DNA from 2 places in the Crenobacter sp. CS_VA4 genome. Region 1 is predicted to be linked to the other one. Evidence: riboswitches for the same ligand, from Rfam matches in the RefSeq annotation. Region 1 holds a riboswitch; the other holds the start of a gene.

Region 1 (7,853 bases):
CGCCGTCGACGAAGAAGTCCAACGCAGCCGGCAGGCCCGAGTCGGCCAGTGTGCGCAGCGAGGCGGTGTACACCGGCAGGGCGTTGAGCCGCCGTTCGGCCAACATGTCGACCAGCATGTCGATGAAGCGGGTGTTGCCGCTGACCCAGTGTGCCCGATAGAAGGTGATGCCGACGGTCGGCCAATCCGAATTGCGGATCTGTGCCCAGTCGTCCAGCGTGGCGAGGCCCGATAGTTCCGGGTGGTAGATGCCGTGTTCGGGCAGCGCAGCGGGCGGTTGGTAGCCGAAGCCGGTCATCAGCAGCCGGTCGGACAGGCAGCGCAGCAGTTGCGCCATATTGGCGGTGCCGCCGGCCTGCAGGTAGGCGGTCACCTCGTGCTGCAGTGCCGGCGGAACGGTCGACAGCGCAGCCAGCTCCGGGTCGGGCTCGCCGGTGCCGCTGACCACGATCAGCGAGCGGCCGTGCGCCTGTGCGTCCTTGCGCAGCGCTTCGAAGCCGGGGATGGCGTTGGTGCGGCCCAGCACCCGCACGATCACGATGCGCGCGTGGGCGACGGTCTCGCCGAGCAGGGCGATCATGCGCTCCGCGCTGTCCACCGCCTGCAGATTGACGCCGTCGACCGGACCGAAGCCGTCGGGCAGCGCGGTGCGGGCGCGGGAGAGCGCGGTCAGGTCGGTGCCGGCGTGGCTGAGCAGTACGATGCCGCCGTGGAGGGAGTCGCTCATGCCGGGGTGTCCTCGTCGACGTCGCCTAGACCTAAGCGGTGGAAGATCAGCGGTTCGACCGGGCAGTCGCCGGCCAGGTGTTCGGTGACGATGCGGCCGATCGCGGCGGCGTCGACCTTGCGGTACCAGACCCCTTCGGGGTAGACCGCGATGATCGGCCCCTCTTTGCATACGGCGAAACAGTGGGTGCGGGTGCGCTTCACGCGCAGCCCCTCACAGGCGTCGATCGTCTGGCCGAGGACCTTGAACATTTCCTCGGCCTCGGCGCCGTTTTCGGTGCAGCGCGGCCCGGTGCACATCAGCACGTGCTTATAGTGGGTTCTCATTGACCGTCCTGGGTATTGCCGTAGCGCAGGTCATAGCCGCGCCATTTGTAGATACCGGCCGATACGGCCCAACTCAGGATGAACACGCCGATTACCATGTAACCGAAATTGGCCAAACCATCGTTCAACGAGGACACCGTGTCCCAGAACACGCCGGTCAATTTCAATTGGTTCGCCAGCAGTCCAAGCGCCTCGAGGCCGCCGATTAGGAAGGCGACCAGCACCGACACCATGGTGATGGTCAGGTTGTACCAAATCTTGCGTACCGGATTGACGTAGGCCCAGCCATAGGCGCCGACCATCAGCATGCTGTCGAGCGTGTCGACCAGCGCCATGCCCGCGGTGAACAGCACCGGAAACACCAGAATCGTCCAGAGCGACGCGCCCTGCGAGGCGTGCGTGGCCGAAACGGAGAAAAGGCCGATTTCGGTCGCGGTGTCGAAACCGAGGCCGAACAGAAAGCCAACTGGAAACATGTGCCAGCTTTTCGTCACCATACGGAACAAGGGGCGGAACAAGTGGGCCAGAAACCCTTGTCCTGCCAGCAGCATATCCATTTCTTCTTCGCTGACCGATTCCCCCTGTTTGACCCGCTGAAAGTTTCTCCAGACCCCCCGCAAAATCATCAGGTTGGTGACGGCGATCGTGAGCAGGAAAAAGGCCGAGATGCCGGTGGAAATGAGGCCGCCGACGGCCTTGAAGGCGTCGATCCGGTTTGCCAGCGCCGACGTGGTCGCGGCAATGGCGACCACGGCAAGCACGATCAGCGTTGAATGGCCGATGGAAAAAAAGAAGCCGACCGATAGAGGGCGCTTTCCTTCCTGCATCAGTTTACGCACGACGTTGTCGATCGCGGCAATGTGATCCGCATCGACCGCATGGCGCAGGCCGAATAGGTAGGCGAGCAGCGCGGTACCCAGCAGCGCCGGATGGTTGGCAAAGGCGGTCAGCGCCCAGGTCCAGGCGAGGACATTGACGACGATCAGCAGCAGAAGCAGGCTGGCCGTAGCACGATGCTGTGCGAAGTGTCGTGCGATGGAATTGCGCGGAAGCGGCGATGCCATGGATGTGTCCTTAGATCAGGTACATCGCCGCGAGCGAGGACAAGACGGCTAGGCCGTTTGTTGTTATCCCCCGGTACACCCCGCCCGGTTTCAACCCACGTCGACAGTGATGATGGCCGGTCTCCTGGCTCGTGCGTCATCACCTTGCGTCGCCTTCCCGGAAGAATCCGGTGGCTTTGTGACGCAGGCTCGTCACTTACAGTTGCGGGGGCAGCCGCGGCATCGTACCGCGTTCCCGTTTCACCCCGAAGGGCACCATCATTAGCTGGGCCGGATGATACGTGATGGCCGCTGGCTTGGGAATCCTGTCCGGTTCTACGCCGTGGTCCGGAATTCTGCCAGCGTGGCGAGGAGCCTTTGCCAGCCGGCTTCGTCGGCCGGCAGACCGAAACGCACGCTGTGCGACTCGGCGAAATAGCGGCATAAGATGCCCCGGCGTGCGAGGAATTCGTGCAGCAACAGTGCCTGCGGGTGGGCCAGCCACTGGAACAAGGACGCGCCGCCGCTCGGCGCCAGCCCCTGCTCGCGCAGTGTCGCCGCGAGCCGGGTACTTTCGGCGGCGAGGCGCGTGCGCGTGCGTTCTTGCCAGGCGGTATCCTGCAGCGCCGCCCTGGCCGCCGCCCGAGCCGGTCCGGCGATGGTCCACGGCCCCAGCTCCTCTCGCAGCCGGGCTAGCAGCTCGCGCCAGGTGAACACGAAGCCGACCCGGGCGCCGGCGAGACCGAAGAACTTGCCGATCGAACGCAAGACGATCAGCCCCGGCGCGCCGGTCTGCGGCACCAGGCTGTGTTGCGGCGTGCAGTCCATGAACGCTTCGTCGACGACTAGCCAGCCGCCGCGCGCCGCCAAGCGTTGCCGCCAGCTTTCCAGCCGCTCGGGCGAAAAGCGCCAGCCGGTCGGATTGTTCGGGTTGCACACGAGCACGACGTCGAGCCGGGACAGCGCATCCTCCAGCTCTTTCGGCTTGAGGCGTTCCACCCGGTGGCCGTGTCGCGTCCAGGCGTGCGCGTGCTCGGCGTAGCTGGTTTCCAGTAGGCCCACCGTCCCCGTTGGACGCAGCAGCGGCAGGGTCTGGATCGCCGGCTGGGAGCCGGCGACCGGTAGCAGCAAAGCGCTGCCGTAATAGGCCGACGCGGCGTCTTCCAGTCCGTCGTTTTCTTCCGGCAAACGCTGCCAGACGCTGGCCGGCAGCTCGGGCACCGGCCAGCCTTGCGGGTTGAGCCCGGTGGACAGGTCCAGCCAGTTTTCCACCGCGATGCCGTAGCGGCGTGCCGCCGCCAGAATGCCGCCGCCGTGATCAAGCATGGAGCCATCCCCCGAGCAGGGCGAGTGCGACCCACAGCCACAGCCCGCGATTGACCAGCCTGATCGCGCGGCCGATGTCGTCGATGCCCGGCGGGCGCATCAGGCCCAGCACCGGGCGCTGTTTCAGCGAGCCGTGATAGCGCGCCGCGCCGCCGAGCGCCACGCCGAGCGCCCCGGCGCCGGCCGCCATCACCGGACCGGCGTTCGGGCTGTACCAGGTTGGCGCCTGCGCGCGCCAGCAGCGCCAGCCGTCGCGGACATTGCCGAGCAGGGTGTAGGTCAGCGCGGTCAGCCGCGCCGGGATGTAATTCAACACGTCGTCGAACCGGGCCGCCGCCCAGCCGAAGTGCAGGTAGCGCTCGCTGCGATAGCCCCACATCGCATCCAGCGTGTTGGCGAGCCGGTACAGCACCACGCCCGGCGCGCCCAACAGCAGAAACCAGAACACCGCGGCGAAGATCGCGTCGCTGCCGTTTTCCAGCACCGATTCGATGGTGGCGCGCGCCACGTCCTCTTCGCTCAGCGCCGAGGTGTCGCGGCTGACGATCATGCCGACGCACTCCCGCGCCAGCGGCAGGTCGTTGTCCGCCAGTGCCTCGACCACCGCCTGGGCGTGCTGGGTCAGGCTCTTGGCGCCGATGGCGAGGTAGAGCAGCAGGATGCTGTAGAACCACCCGATGAAGGGCAACCAGGCCAGCACGGCCGCGACCAGCGTGAAGGGGATCAGCAGCAGGGCGATCCCCAGCGCGCCGCGCAGCCTCATGCGCCAGACGGGTTCGGCGTTCGGGTAGACCGGGTAGAGGGCGGCCTCGATGCGGCGTACCAGCGCGCCGAAGCCGACCAGCGGGTGCCAGCGGCGCGGCTCGCCCAGCAGCTTGTCGAGCAGTACGGCGAGGAGCAGAAAAACGGAAGGGGTCACAAACGGCGCCTCTATAATGTCGGGCTCGGGTTTTGATGAGGCTTGCATCGCAAGTCCGCAAAACCGATTCGAAAGGCGCGATTTTAGAGCCGCCGACAAAAAAAAGCGCGTCCGGAGCAAAACCATGTCAGCCAAAACCATCATGATCCAGGGCACGACCTCGGACGCCGGCAAGAGCACCTTCGCCACCGGCCTGTGCCGTCTGCTAGCGCGCCGCGGGGTCCGTACCGCGCCGTTCAAGCCGCAAAACATGGCGCTGAACAGCGCGGTCACCGTCGACGGCGGCGAGATCGGCCGTTCGCAGGCCGTGCAGGCGCTGGCCTGTGGGATCGAGCCGCACACCGACATGAACCCGATCCTGCTCAAGCCCAACACCACTATCGGTGCGCAGGTGATCGTGCAGGGGCGGGCGATCGGCAATATGGACGCCGCCGTGTATCACCGCTACAAGCCCGAGGCGATGAAAGCGGTGCTGGCGTCGCACCGAAGGTTGGCCGAACAGTACGACTGCATCGTGGTGGAGGGGGCGGGCAGCCCGGCGGAGATCAATCTGCGCGCCGGCGACATCGCCAATATGGGCTTCGCCGAAGAAGTCGACTGCCCGGTAGTCCTGGTGGCGGACATCGACCGCGGCGGCGTGTTCGCGCACCTGGTGGGCACGCTCGCGCTGTTATCCGAATCGGAGCAGCGCCGCGTCGTCGGCTTCGTCATCAACCGTTTTCGCGGCGATGTCGGCCTGCTGCAGCCGGGGCTCGACTGGCTCGAGCACTACACCGGCAAGCCGGTGCTCGGCGTGCTGCCGTATCTGCAAGGCCTGCATATCGAGGCCGAGGACAGCCTGAGCCAAAGCAGCGTTCGGCCAACCTTGGGCACCGCGCAGACGCTGCGCGTGGTGGCGCCGGCGTTCCCGCGCATCAGCAATCACACCGACTTCGACCCCTTGCGCCTGCACCCGCAGGTGGAACTCACGCTGGTCGGGCCGGGGCAGGCGATCCCGGTCGCCGATCTGATCATCCTGCCGGGCAGCAAGAACGTCCGCAGCGACCTCGACTGGCTCAGGGCCAATGGCTGGGAAAAGGCGATCCTGCGCCACCTGCGCCTGGGCGGAAAACTGATCGGCATCTGCGGCGGCTTCCAGATGCTCGGCCGTCTTCTGCGCGACCCGCTCGGGCTGGAAAGCGCCGCCGGCAGCAGCGTGGGGCTGGGCCTGCTCGAGATGGAAACGGTGTTGACCGAGCACAAGCGGCTGGAACGGGTCGAGGGCAGGCTGGCGGTCGCCGACGCGGCGGTGAGCGGCTACGAGATCCACATGGGGGTGACGACCGGCCCGGCCCTCGAGCGGCCCGCCGTGACGTTGCCCACGGGGGCGGACGGCGCCGTTTCGGCCGACCAGCAGGTGCTGGGCACCTATCTGCACGGCGTGTTCGACCATCCGGAGGCCTGCGGTGCGCTGCTTCGCTGGGCGGGGCTGGAAGAGCCGGCGCCGCTCGACTATCGGGCGGAGCGGGAGAGGCATATCGACCGCTTGGCCGACTCGCTCGAGCAGCATCTCAAGCTGGACCGCCTTGCCCCGTTCCTGCCTTAGAGCCTGTTCGTCATCTTGCTGCGCGATCCTGATAGGGGCTCATGCGCGGTTCGAAGTCCGCGTTGCTGGGGAAGATGCCTGGTGCGGAAATTGGGGGTTGACAGACGGCGTCTAGACAGGGATACCTCAGTGGCAACCACAGATATGTATCAAAATGTAACCGATTGATACGAATTTTACAAAATATGCAAAAAACCTAAATGAAGGTGTGGCAAGAGATTGCAGCGCATCGTCTGGCCAAGTACGCCCTCGCAAGCCCCCTGACCGGCCCGTTTTTCGGTGTTACGCGCGGGAGGGGGCCATTGAAGATGTACCCGAAATGGCTTCCAATACGGTCCGTCCAGTTCAGATCCTAGGATGGAATGCCCCTATTCCATTTGCTTTTCCTTCGGTCGCGTATCGTATCGAAAGGCATAGCGATGCTGTCCACAGCACAAACCGACAAAAAGAACATTCTCGATAGGGAATGATTCAGGTATGGCCAGCATCGCGATTCGCAATATCGAGCCCTGATTTTCTTACAGTCACGCCATCTATAGGGGCGATTACCCATCGCCCTATCAAGTGATCACCGACGCCCGCGCGATCTCGAGATGGATTCTTGTCTGCTTCGGTCGCGGCTTTATTGGGTGATCGGGACTGCGGCATTTGGCCACGTTATTTCGTCTTAGCGAAGTAACCGCTAGCCCCCATTGCGTCTAGCGACGTCGTGGGGGCTAACGACGTTTGTTTCGCTGGGGCACGACAAAAGCCACTTTCAATCCTTTAAGGTCGTAAGATGATAATCAGAAAATACCCTCGCATTTTACGGGGACTTTCTCTCACTGCCGCCGCTCTGCTGTCCGGCTGTCAAGGCGGCATTCTTGATCCGAAGGGGCAGGTCGGGGCGGATGAGAAGTCCTTGATCATCACGGCTACCGTGCTGATGTTGTTAGTGGTCGTCCCGGTCATTCTGATGACCCTGGGCTTTGCCTGGAAATATCGCGCAAGCAACGAAAACGCTACCTACGATCCGAAATGGTCGCACTCGGGCAAGATCGAGGCGATTGTCTGGATCATCCCCTGCATCATCGTCGCTTTCCTGGCTGTTCTGACCTGGAACAGCACGCATAAACTCGATCCGTATCGTCCGCTCGACTCGGACAAGAAAGCCATCACGATCGAAGCGATTTCGCTGGACTGGAAGTGGCTGTTCATCTATCCCGACCTGAATATCGCCACCGTCAACCAGATCGCTTTCCCGGCCAATACCCCGGTGAACTTCAAGATCACCTCGGACGCGGCGATGAACTCCTTCTTCATCCCGCAGCTGGGTGGCCAGATCTACTCGATGGCCGGTATGCAGACCAAGCTGCACCTGATCGCCAACGAGGCGGGCACCTACGACGGCATGTCCTCCAACTACAGCGGTGGCGGCTTCTCCGGCATGAAATTCAAGGCCATCGCCACCGTGACCCCGGCCGAGTTCGACGCCTGGGTCAAGAAGGTTCGCGAAGCCACCGGCAAGCCCCTCGATGCGACGGCCTACCAGCAAGTGGCCAAGCCGAGCGAGAACACCCCGGTTCAGTATTTCGCCTCCGTCACGCCAAACCTGTTCTACGGCGTCCTGAACAAGTACATGGCCAGTCACCAGACCACCATGGAAGCCGGATTCAGCCCCATTCAGCTCGCCGCTCTCTCCAAGAGCCTGTGCAAGCCGCCGGTTGTTAAGGAGTAAGAAGAAATGTTGTTAGGTAAACTGACGCTCGACGCGATACCGTTTCACGAGCCGATCATCATGGGGGCGCTCTCGGGCGCCGGCCTGATGGGGCTCGTGGTGTTTGCCCTCATCACCAAGTTCGGCAAATGGGGCTATCTGTGGAAAGAGTGGTTGACCTCGGTCGACCACAAGAAGATCGGCGTGATGTACATCGTCGTCGCCCTGATC
Region 2 (7,853 bases), on a different contig from region 1:
CCACCAGCGGACCCAGCAGGTGGCGGCGCCGGAACGCCAGCGTCGCGTCGTAGAAGCCTCCGCCCTGGCCGAGCCGGTAGCCGTCGGCGTCGACGCCGACCAGCGGCACCAGCAGCACGTCGAGCTTCTCGGCGCGCAGCATCGGGCCCTCGTACTCGGTGATGCGGTAGCGCGGATTGACGTACCAGCCGTCGGGATCCGGGCCGAGCTTGGAAAACCACAGCCGCCGCGCGCGGATCGGGATCACCGGCAGGAACAGCTCGGCGCCGCGAAACAGCGCCGCGCTCATCAGCGGCTCCAGGTCGAGCTCGGTCCCGGCGGCGAGGTAGGCGCCGACGCGCCGGCCGCGGCCGGTCAGCCGCGCGGCGTGGCGCGCCACCGCATGGGCGGCGGCGTGGCGGTAGCCCGGCGCGAGCCGGGCGCGGGCGCGCCGCAACTCGCGGCGCAGGGCAAACTTGTCGGTAGTCATGACCGGACGATAGCGCGAAAGCGGCATGTAAAAAAGCCACCGTGTTTACACGGTGGCTTGGTGCGGGGTCTCCCCGCGAGTGTCGTTCGGGCAAAATTCGCTTGAACCCTAGACATCAGGGAGGCGACCGGCCGGATGTATCGGGCGCACCCACAAGGGACGCGACTCACCCACATCCTCAGAGGCTAGTGCCAAAGCGAACATATTGGTTCAAAGGAATTTATGCGCCTTCACGTGCACCGCAGGGAGATTTAAACCTAGTCGGTGGCCAGCTTAAAACAAGGCCTGCTGGCTCGAACGAAGCGCCTCGTCGGCCGCTTCGCCCATGGAACGTATTTTACGCTGGAACGCCGCCATCTCCAAGCCATCGCCGACTTTTGTTTTCAACAGGTCGTGCGCGATGTTCAGCGCCGCCATGATCGCGATCTTGTCGGCGTCGACGATGCGGCCCTGACCCTGGATCGCCTCGACCTTTTCACCGAGCAGCCGCACCGCCTCGAGCAGCGTATCGCGCTCTTCCGGCGGGGTGGCGATGGTGAAGGTGCGGCCCATCAGCGAGACTTCGACCTGAACCAGATTGCTCATGCCTCGTCCTCCTGTCTGGGCAGCCGCTCGATCAGCGCCGCCACCTTGAACTTGGTGTCTTCCAGCCGGAACGTCAGCTCGGCGTTTTCCTTCAACGCCTGCGCCAGCGCCTCGGCCAGCCGGGTGTTCTGGTCGTGGACCTCGGTCAGCCGATCGATCAGCGCGGCGACGCGGGATTCCAGATACTCAAGTTCGGTTTCCATGGCGGCGAGAATAGCCAAGCCTTAACCGGGCGTCAAACCGAGTCGCACCCGCGCGCCGTCGAGGGTGCGGCAGACCGCCTCAGCCCCGTCGACCAGCCGCGGCCCGGGGCGGCTGACCAGATCGGCGGGCAAGGCATAGAGCGCATCGCGCTGCACCGCCGGGATCGCCGCCCAGCGCCGCCAGTGCGAGAGCGCTTCGAGCGCGCCGGTGGACAGCAGCACCTGCGGCCGCGCCTTGATCACCGCCTCCACGCTGACCTGCGGTGCCGGCTGCGGCTCGGCGCCGAACACGTTCACCCCGCCGCACAGGCGCACCAGCTGGCCGACGAAGCTCTTGTCGCTGACGGTGTAGAGCGGCTGCTCGCTCACCTGCAGGAACACCGACAGCGCCGGCCGGCCGGCGTAGCGCGCCTTGAGCGCGGCGAGCTGCGCCCGGTAGCGCGTCGCCGCCTCGCCCGCGGTCGCGGCGTGGCCGGTCAGCGTGCCGAGCGCCGTCAGCTCGCGCGCCACGTCGTCGAGCTGCAAGGGCCGCGACACGTACACCGGGATGCCCAGCGAACGTAGCCGGGCGACGTCGCGCGGCGCGGTGCCATCGGCCCACGCGATCACCAGGTCGGGCTTCTGGCGCAGCACCGCCTCCAGGCTGACCCCGGTGTAGCCGCCGACGCGCGGCAGCCGTTTCGCCTCGGGCGGGAAATCGGCGTAGTTGACGGTGGCGACCAGCTGGGGGCCGGCGCCGGCGGCGTACAGCATCTCGACCGCGTGCGGCACCAGCGCCACCACCCGCTCGGCCGGCCGGGCCAGCGTCAGCGTGCTGCCGACCGCGTCGCGCACGCTGACCGCCGCCTGCGCCAGCGGCGCCAACAGCAGCGTCAGTGTCAGCCAACACCGAAGCCCGCTCATCGTTGCCCCTTCAAATGCAGCGGCAGGCCGCAGGCGACCAGCGTGACGCGGCGGGCGAGCGCCGCCACGTCCTGGTTGAGCCGGCCCAGTTCGTCGACGAAGCGGCGCGTCTCGGCGTCGATCGCCACCACGCCCCAGCCGATCTCGTTGCTGACCAGCACCACGTCACCGGGCAAGGTCGGCAGGCTCTCCAGCAGCGCGGCCCGCTGTTCGGCAAATGCCGCCGCGTCGAAGCCGGCTGCACCGAAGAAGCGCATCAGCCACATCCCCAGGCAGTCGATCAGCAGCAGCCCATCCGGTCGCGCCGCGCGGGTCAGCGTTTCAGCCAAGGTTTGACCCGCCTCGTACAGCGGCCAAGACGCCGGACGGCGTGCGCGGTGATGTTCAATGCGTGCGGCGAACTCGGCGTCGTCACGCACTTCGGCGGTGGCGACGTAGCCGACCGGCCCGGCGTGCGCCAAGGCCCTCTCCTCGGCGTGACGGCTCTTGCCCGAGCGGGCGCCGCCGCTGATCAGCTCGATCATGTGCTTTGTCTCCAGATTGGCACAGGGCCTCCCACGCGGCCCTGCTGTCGAGTACAACGACGCTTACTTCGGCGCGTAGCGCACGCCGAGGAACCAGCCGAGGCCACCGGTGTTATAGCCGCGCACCAGCTCGTAGTCGCGATTGGCGACATTGTTGATCCGGGCGTTCAGCGACCAGTCGCGCGTCACTTCGTAGTCGGCGAACAGGTTGGCCACCGCGTAGCCGTGCAGCGGCACGGTGTTGCTCGGATCGTCGAAGCGGCGGCCGACCGCCTGCCATTCGGCACCGAGCGTCAGCGGGCCGAACGCATGGCTGGCGCTGATCGACGCGGTCTGGCGGGCGCGGCGCTCCAGCCACTTGCCGGTCTCGAGGTTTTCCGGGTTCTGGAAGGTGGCGGTGCCGTTCAGGTCGATGCCGAACCAGGCCGAGGTGCCGGCGGTCAACGTCACGCCGTCGATATTGGCACGGTTGACGTTGACACTGGTGATATTGCCCGCGCCGTCCTTAACAAGATCAATCAGGTTGTCGATGCGGTTGCGGAACGCCACCAGCGAGGCATGGCTGCCTTGCCCGGTCCAGCGCGCCTCGATCTCGCCGTTGTGCGAGGTCTCCGGCCTCAGGTTCGGGTTGCCGCTGTACGAGCCGGGGAATGGCGCGAAGCTGACGAACGGGAAGTACAGGTCGTTGAAGGTCGGCGCCTTGAAGCCGGTGCCGTAGCCGGCACGCAGCAGCCAGCCGCCGTCGAGGCGGAAGCCGTAGCTGGCCTGGCCGGTGGTCTTGCCGCCGAACTGCGAGTCGTCGTCGTGGCGCACGCTCGCCTGCAGCAGATTGCGGCCGAACTCGCCCTGGTAGCCGGCGAACGCCGCCCTCACGTCGCGCGAGGTCCTGTCGAGTGGCTGGCTCGACTCGACCTTCTGCCGGGTGTACGACGCGCCGGCGAGGAAGCTGCCGACACCGATCTTGATGTCGTTCTGCCACAGCCAGTCGTCCTGCGTGGTGGTGAACAGGCTGTCGTGCTGGGCGAAGTTGCCGCCGAGGAAGGTCTCCGAGCGGTCCTGGCTGCGCGCGTAGCGCAGCGTGCTGGTCCAGGCGTCGGTCAGCGCGTTCTTCGACTCGACGCTCTGGCCGGTCAGGCGCGTCTTGACGACGTCCTGCAGGTTCGGGTCGGTGTTGCCGAAGTTGTCGAAGTCGCTGCGATCGAAGCTCTGAAACAGCCTCAGCGTCAGGTCTTGGCCCGGCGCCCAGGTCTGGGTAAGGTTGGCCGAATAGGCGGTGTTCTGATCGCCGTCGCGGTCCGGGTTGAAGCTGGGATTGTTGGCGTTGGTCGCTGAGAAGCCACGGGTCTGGTCCTGCGACATATTGAGCGCGTAGGCGGTGTTGCCGGTCTTGCCCGACACGCCGACGCCGGCCTGCAGGGTGCCGCGGTCGCCGACGCCGAGGTTGGCGGTGAAGCGCGCCGGGCCCTCGCCCTTCTTGGTGAAGATCTGGATCACGCCGCCGATCGCGTCGGCACCGTACAGGCTGGACGCCGGGCCGCGCACGATCTCGATATGGTCGATCTGCTCGAGCGGGATGCTCTGGATCGAGGTGGTCCCCGCCGTCGCCGAGACGATGCGCACGCCGTCGACCAACACCAGCGTCTGTTTGCTGTTGGCGCCGCGGAGGAACACGTCGGTGGTCTTGCCGGCGCCGCCGTTGTTGCTGACCTGTACGCCCGGCTGGCGCGCCAGCAAGGTGGCGAGCGAGTCGGCGCCGGCCTGCTCGATCGTATCGCGGTCGATCACCGTCACGTCGGACAGTGTCTTCGCGAGCGGCTGCGCCTGCCGGGTGGCGGTAACGACCACGTCGGCGCCACGGTATTCGGGCAGGTCCGCGGCGTGCGCCAAACTGGTGGACAACGCCAGCGCGACAGCCAGCGCCAGCGGGTGTTGAGTTGCAGTAGTCAAGAAACCACTCCTTCGTTCTGGATGCGGACGAAAAAGGAGTGCGAGAGAGGTGCGCGCCGAGGCGCGTTGCTACGACTGGGTCTGACGCCCATTGAACGAAATCGGTCGATCGCTCCCCGCGATACTCCAGGCAAACGGACGCCTCTTCCCTGATCGGGCGCCCGGTGCAGGCCGGTCTCCGGGCTTGGCCTGTCGGCGACGCGCCTTCCCGTCCTGTGGCGGACAGTGGCGTCGGCGTCGCTTCGGCTCGTGACGAGCCAGGCCTTACCGTTGCGGGGGCAGCGCCGGTCTTGCACCGGCTTCCCGTTTCACCCGGTCATGCCGGGCACCTGCGAGGCGCGGATTATAGCGCAGTGCGCCACCCGCCCATCGCTCGACGGCAAGAAAAACCCCGCTTGCCACGCTTGCCGGCCCGACGCGCGGACGGTAAGGTCGTCAGCCATGAACACGACCCTTCCCCTCCCCGATTCCGTCGCCCTGGACGCCGCGCTGGCGCGCCAGGCCATCCTGACCAAACCCGCCGGCAGCCTCGGCCGCCTCGAGGACATCGCCTGCCGCTTCGCCGCCTGGCAGGGCCGCGCGGTGCCGGCGCCGCTCGCACCGGCGATCGCGGTGTTCGCCGCCGACCACGGCGTCTGCGCCGAGGGCGTGTCGGCCTACCCGTCGGTGGTCACCGGCGAGATGGTGAAGAACTTCGTCGCCGGCGGTGCGGCGATCAATGTGCTGGCGAAGGGCACCGGCGCGCGGCTCGAGGTGGTCGACGTCGGCGTGGCGGTCGACCTGTCCGCGTTGCCGATCGTGCACGCCAAGGTGCGCGCGGGCAGCCGCAACCTGGCGCGCGAGGCGGCGCTGAGCCGGGCCGAGGTGGAGGCGGCGCTGGAAGCCGGCGCCGCCGCGGCGCGGCGCGCGATCGCGGCCGGCGCCAACCTGCTGATCGCCGGCGACATGGGCATCGGCAACACCACCCCGTCGGCGGCGCTGATCTGCCGGCTGACCGGCATCGCGCCGGACGTGATCGTCGGCCGCGGCACCGGCATCGACGATGCCACGCTGCAGCTGAAGCAGCAGGTGGTCGGCCGGGCGCTGAACCGGGTGGCCGGGCTGGAACTCGACGGCGTCGGCACCTTGGCCGAACTGGGCGGGCTGGAAATCGCCGCGATCGCCGGTTTCTACCTGGAAGGCGCGCGCCAACGGGTGCCGAGCCTGGTCGACGGCTTCATCGCCAGCGCCGCGGCGCTGGCCGGCGTCGCGATCGAGCCGGGACTGCGCGACTGGCTGCTGGCCAGCCACCGCTCGCAGGAAAACGGCCACGGCCTGGCGCTGACCGCGCTGCAGCTCGAGCCGTTGCTCGACCTGGGGCTGCGCCTCGGCGAGGGCTCCGGCGCGGCGCTGTGCCTGCCGCTGCTGCGGCTGGCGCTGGAATTGCACGCCGGCATGGCGACCTTCGCCGAAGCGGGCGTGTCCGACAAGCCGGCATGAAGGCGTTCACCCTGACCCTGCTGCGCCACGGCGACATCGCCGCACGCGGCCGGCTGATCGGCCGCACCGAGCTGCCGCTGACCCGCCAGGGCGAGCGGCAGATGGCGAGCAGCTGGCAGCGCATCGCGGCGATCCCGGTGCAGAGCATCGCCAGCTCGCCGCGGCTGCGCTGCCGGCCGTTCGCAGTCGAGCAGTCGCTGGCACGCGGCGTGCCGCTAAAGGTCGATCCGCGCTTCGCCGAGTGCGACTTCGGCGACTGGGAGGGAGAGCCGACCGATCAGCTGTCGGCGCGCCATCCGGACTGGTACAGCGAGATGGCCGCCGGCCGGCTCACCCCGCCCGGCGGCGAGAGCTTCGCCGCGTTCCGCGAGCGGGTGCTGGCCGGCTTCGCCGACTGGATCGCCGAGAGCCGCGGCAGCCACCGCGTGCTGGTGACGCACGGCGGGGTGATCAGCGTGCTGCTCGCCGAGCTGCTGCACACCAGCTTCGCGGTGGCGCGGCTGATGACGGTGCAGCGCGGCGGCTTCGCCCAGCTGTCGCTGCTCGATGGCCACCCGGCCTACCTGGTGCGGCTGGAGCTGCCGGATGCCTGAACCGGTCCCCGCCCCACCCCCGCGCCTGGCCGGCCTGATCCTGGCGCTGCAGTTCCTGACCCGGCTGCCGACGCCGCAGCTGGCGGAATTCCACCCGACCTGGCTGGCGTGCAGCGCGCGCTGGTTCGCCGTGGTCGGGCTACTGGTCGGCGCGCTCTTGACGCTCGCCGCGCTGGCCGGTGCCCGGGTCGACCCGTGGCTCGCTGCACTGCTGGCGCTCTTCACCTGGGTGTGGGTGACCGGCGGGCTGCATCTGGACGGCCTCGGCGACCTCGCCGACGCGCTCGGCGCCGCGCATCGCAGCCCGGAACGCTTCCACGCGGTGCTGAAAGATCCGCACCTGGGCAGCTTCGGCGCGCTGGCGCTGCTGTTGGCGGTGCTCGCCAAGCTGGTGCTGCTGATGCTGGTCGCCAAGTCTTCGGCCCACCTCGTGGGCCTGCTGTTGGTGCCGGCGTGGGCACGGCTGTTCGCGGTGGCCTGGTCGGCGACGCTGCCGCCCTTGGCCGGCGGCAGCGGCGAGCGCTTCGGCTGGCAGCCGCACTGGCCGTCGTTCGGCGCGAACCTGCTGCTGCTCGTCGCGCTGTCGGCCTGGCTCGTGCCGGCGCTGCTCGTCGCCCCGGCCGCGGGGCTCGTCTGGTGGGGTTTTTTGCGTCGCCGGCTCGGCGGCATGAGCGGCGACTGCCTCGGCGCCGGCATCGAGGTCTGCGAAATCCTGCTGCTGATGCTGCTGGTGGTGGCGCCGCCGCTGCTCGCCTGAATAGCGCCGACACGCTCACCCACGCCCGGCCTTGCGCCGGGCGTTTCGCTGCCCCCCCGTCGCGGGCGCCTACCGCAGTTGGCCGAACCACCCTGCCACCGGGTTCGGCCAAGCTTGTATCAGCTATCCCACTTTCCAGAACCAGTCCGCAAAGCGTAGCGAGCGGGCGTCGGCTCGGGGCGGACTGAGCACAGGAGCGGAAGGTACTGGCGTACACGCGGATTCCTGATCGCTGAGCGAAGTGCGTATCTGCGATACGCCCAGCGATAGAGTCGCACCCCGGCCGCCCAAGCCGAGATCACGCCCGCGCGGTAGCGTTGAGGGCGGGTTCTCAGGGCAGCAACAGGCTGGGATCACCCCGATGCTGCTTGACCAGCTTCCACGGCAGCACCG

What was found. Region 1 has a riboswitch for cobalamin ahead of ACZ2IA_RS08610 (HoxN/HupN/NixA family nickel/cobalt transporter). Riboswitches for the same ligand answer to the same signal wherever they lie in the genome.
Region 2: another riboswitch for cobalamin. It lies ahead of ACZ2IA_RS11825 (TonB-dependent receptor domain-containing protein); the one in region 1 lies ahead of ACZ2IA_RS08610 (HoxN/HupN/NixA family nickel/cobalt transporter).

The regions. Positions count from the first base shown of each region.
Region 1 is NZ_JBVMAE010000007.1:67,404-75,256, reverse strand. Features, by position in the region: gene ACZ2IA_RS08620 (cobaltochelatase subunit CobN) at 1-727, opposite strand, end outside; gene ACZ2IA_RS08615 ((2Fe-2S) ferredoxin domain-containing protein) at 724-1,053, opposite strand; gene ACZ2IA_RS08610 (HoxN/HupN/NixA family nickel/cobalt transporter) at 1,050-2,117, opposite strand; cobalamin riboswitch at 2,215-2,392, opposite strand; gene cobD (threonine-phosphate decarboxylase CobD) at 2,433-3,422, opposite strand; gene cbiB (adenosylcobinamide-phosphate synthase CbiB) at 3,415-4,341, opposite strand; gene ACZ2IA_RS08595 (cobyric acid synthase) at 4,466-5,926, shown strand; gene cyoA (ubiquinol oxidase subunit II) at 6,705-7,643, shown strand; gene cyoB (cytochrome o ubiquinol oxidase subunit I) at 7,650-7,853, shown strand, end outside.
Region 2 is NZ_JBVMAE010000010.1:148,385-156,237, forward strand. Features, by position in the region: gene ACZ2IA_RS11795 (5-formyltetrahydrofolate cyclo-ligase) at 1-469, opposite strand, end outside; RNA gene ssrS (6S RNA) at 536-720, opposite strand; gene ACZ2IA_RS11805 (cell division protein ZapA) at 743-1,054, opposite strand; gene ACZ2IA_RS11810 (hypothetical protein) at 1,051-1,257, opposite strand; gene ACZ2IA_RS11815 (cobalamin-binding protein) at 1,279-2,160, opposite strand; gene cobU (bifunctional adenosylcobinamide kinase/adenosylcobinamide-phosphate guanylyltransferase) at 2,157-2,684, opposite strand; gene ACZ2IA_RS11825 (TonB-dependent receptor domain-containing protein) at 2,748-4,631, opposite strand; cobalamin riboswitch at 4,784-4,979, opposite strand; gene cobT (nicotinate-nucleotide--dimethylbenzimidazole phosphoribosyltransferase) at 5,073-6,110, shown strand; gene ACZ2IA_RS11835 (histidine phosphatase family protein) at 6,107-6,703, shown strand; gene cobS (adenosylcobinamide-GDP ribazoletransferase) at 6,696-7,460, shown strand; gene ACZ2IA_RS11845 (hypothetical protein) at 7,792-7,853, opposite strand, start outside.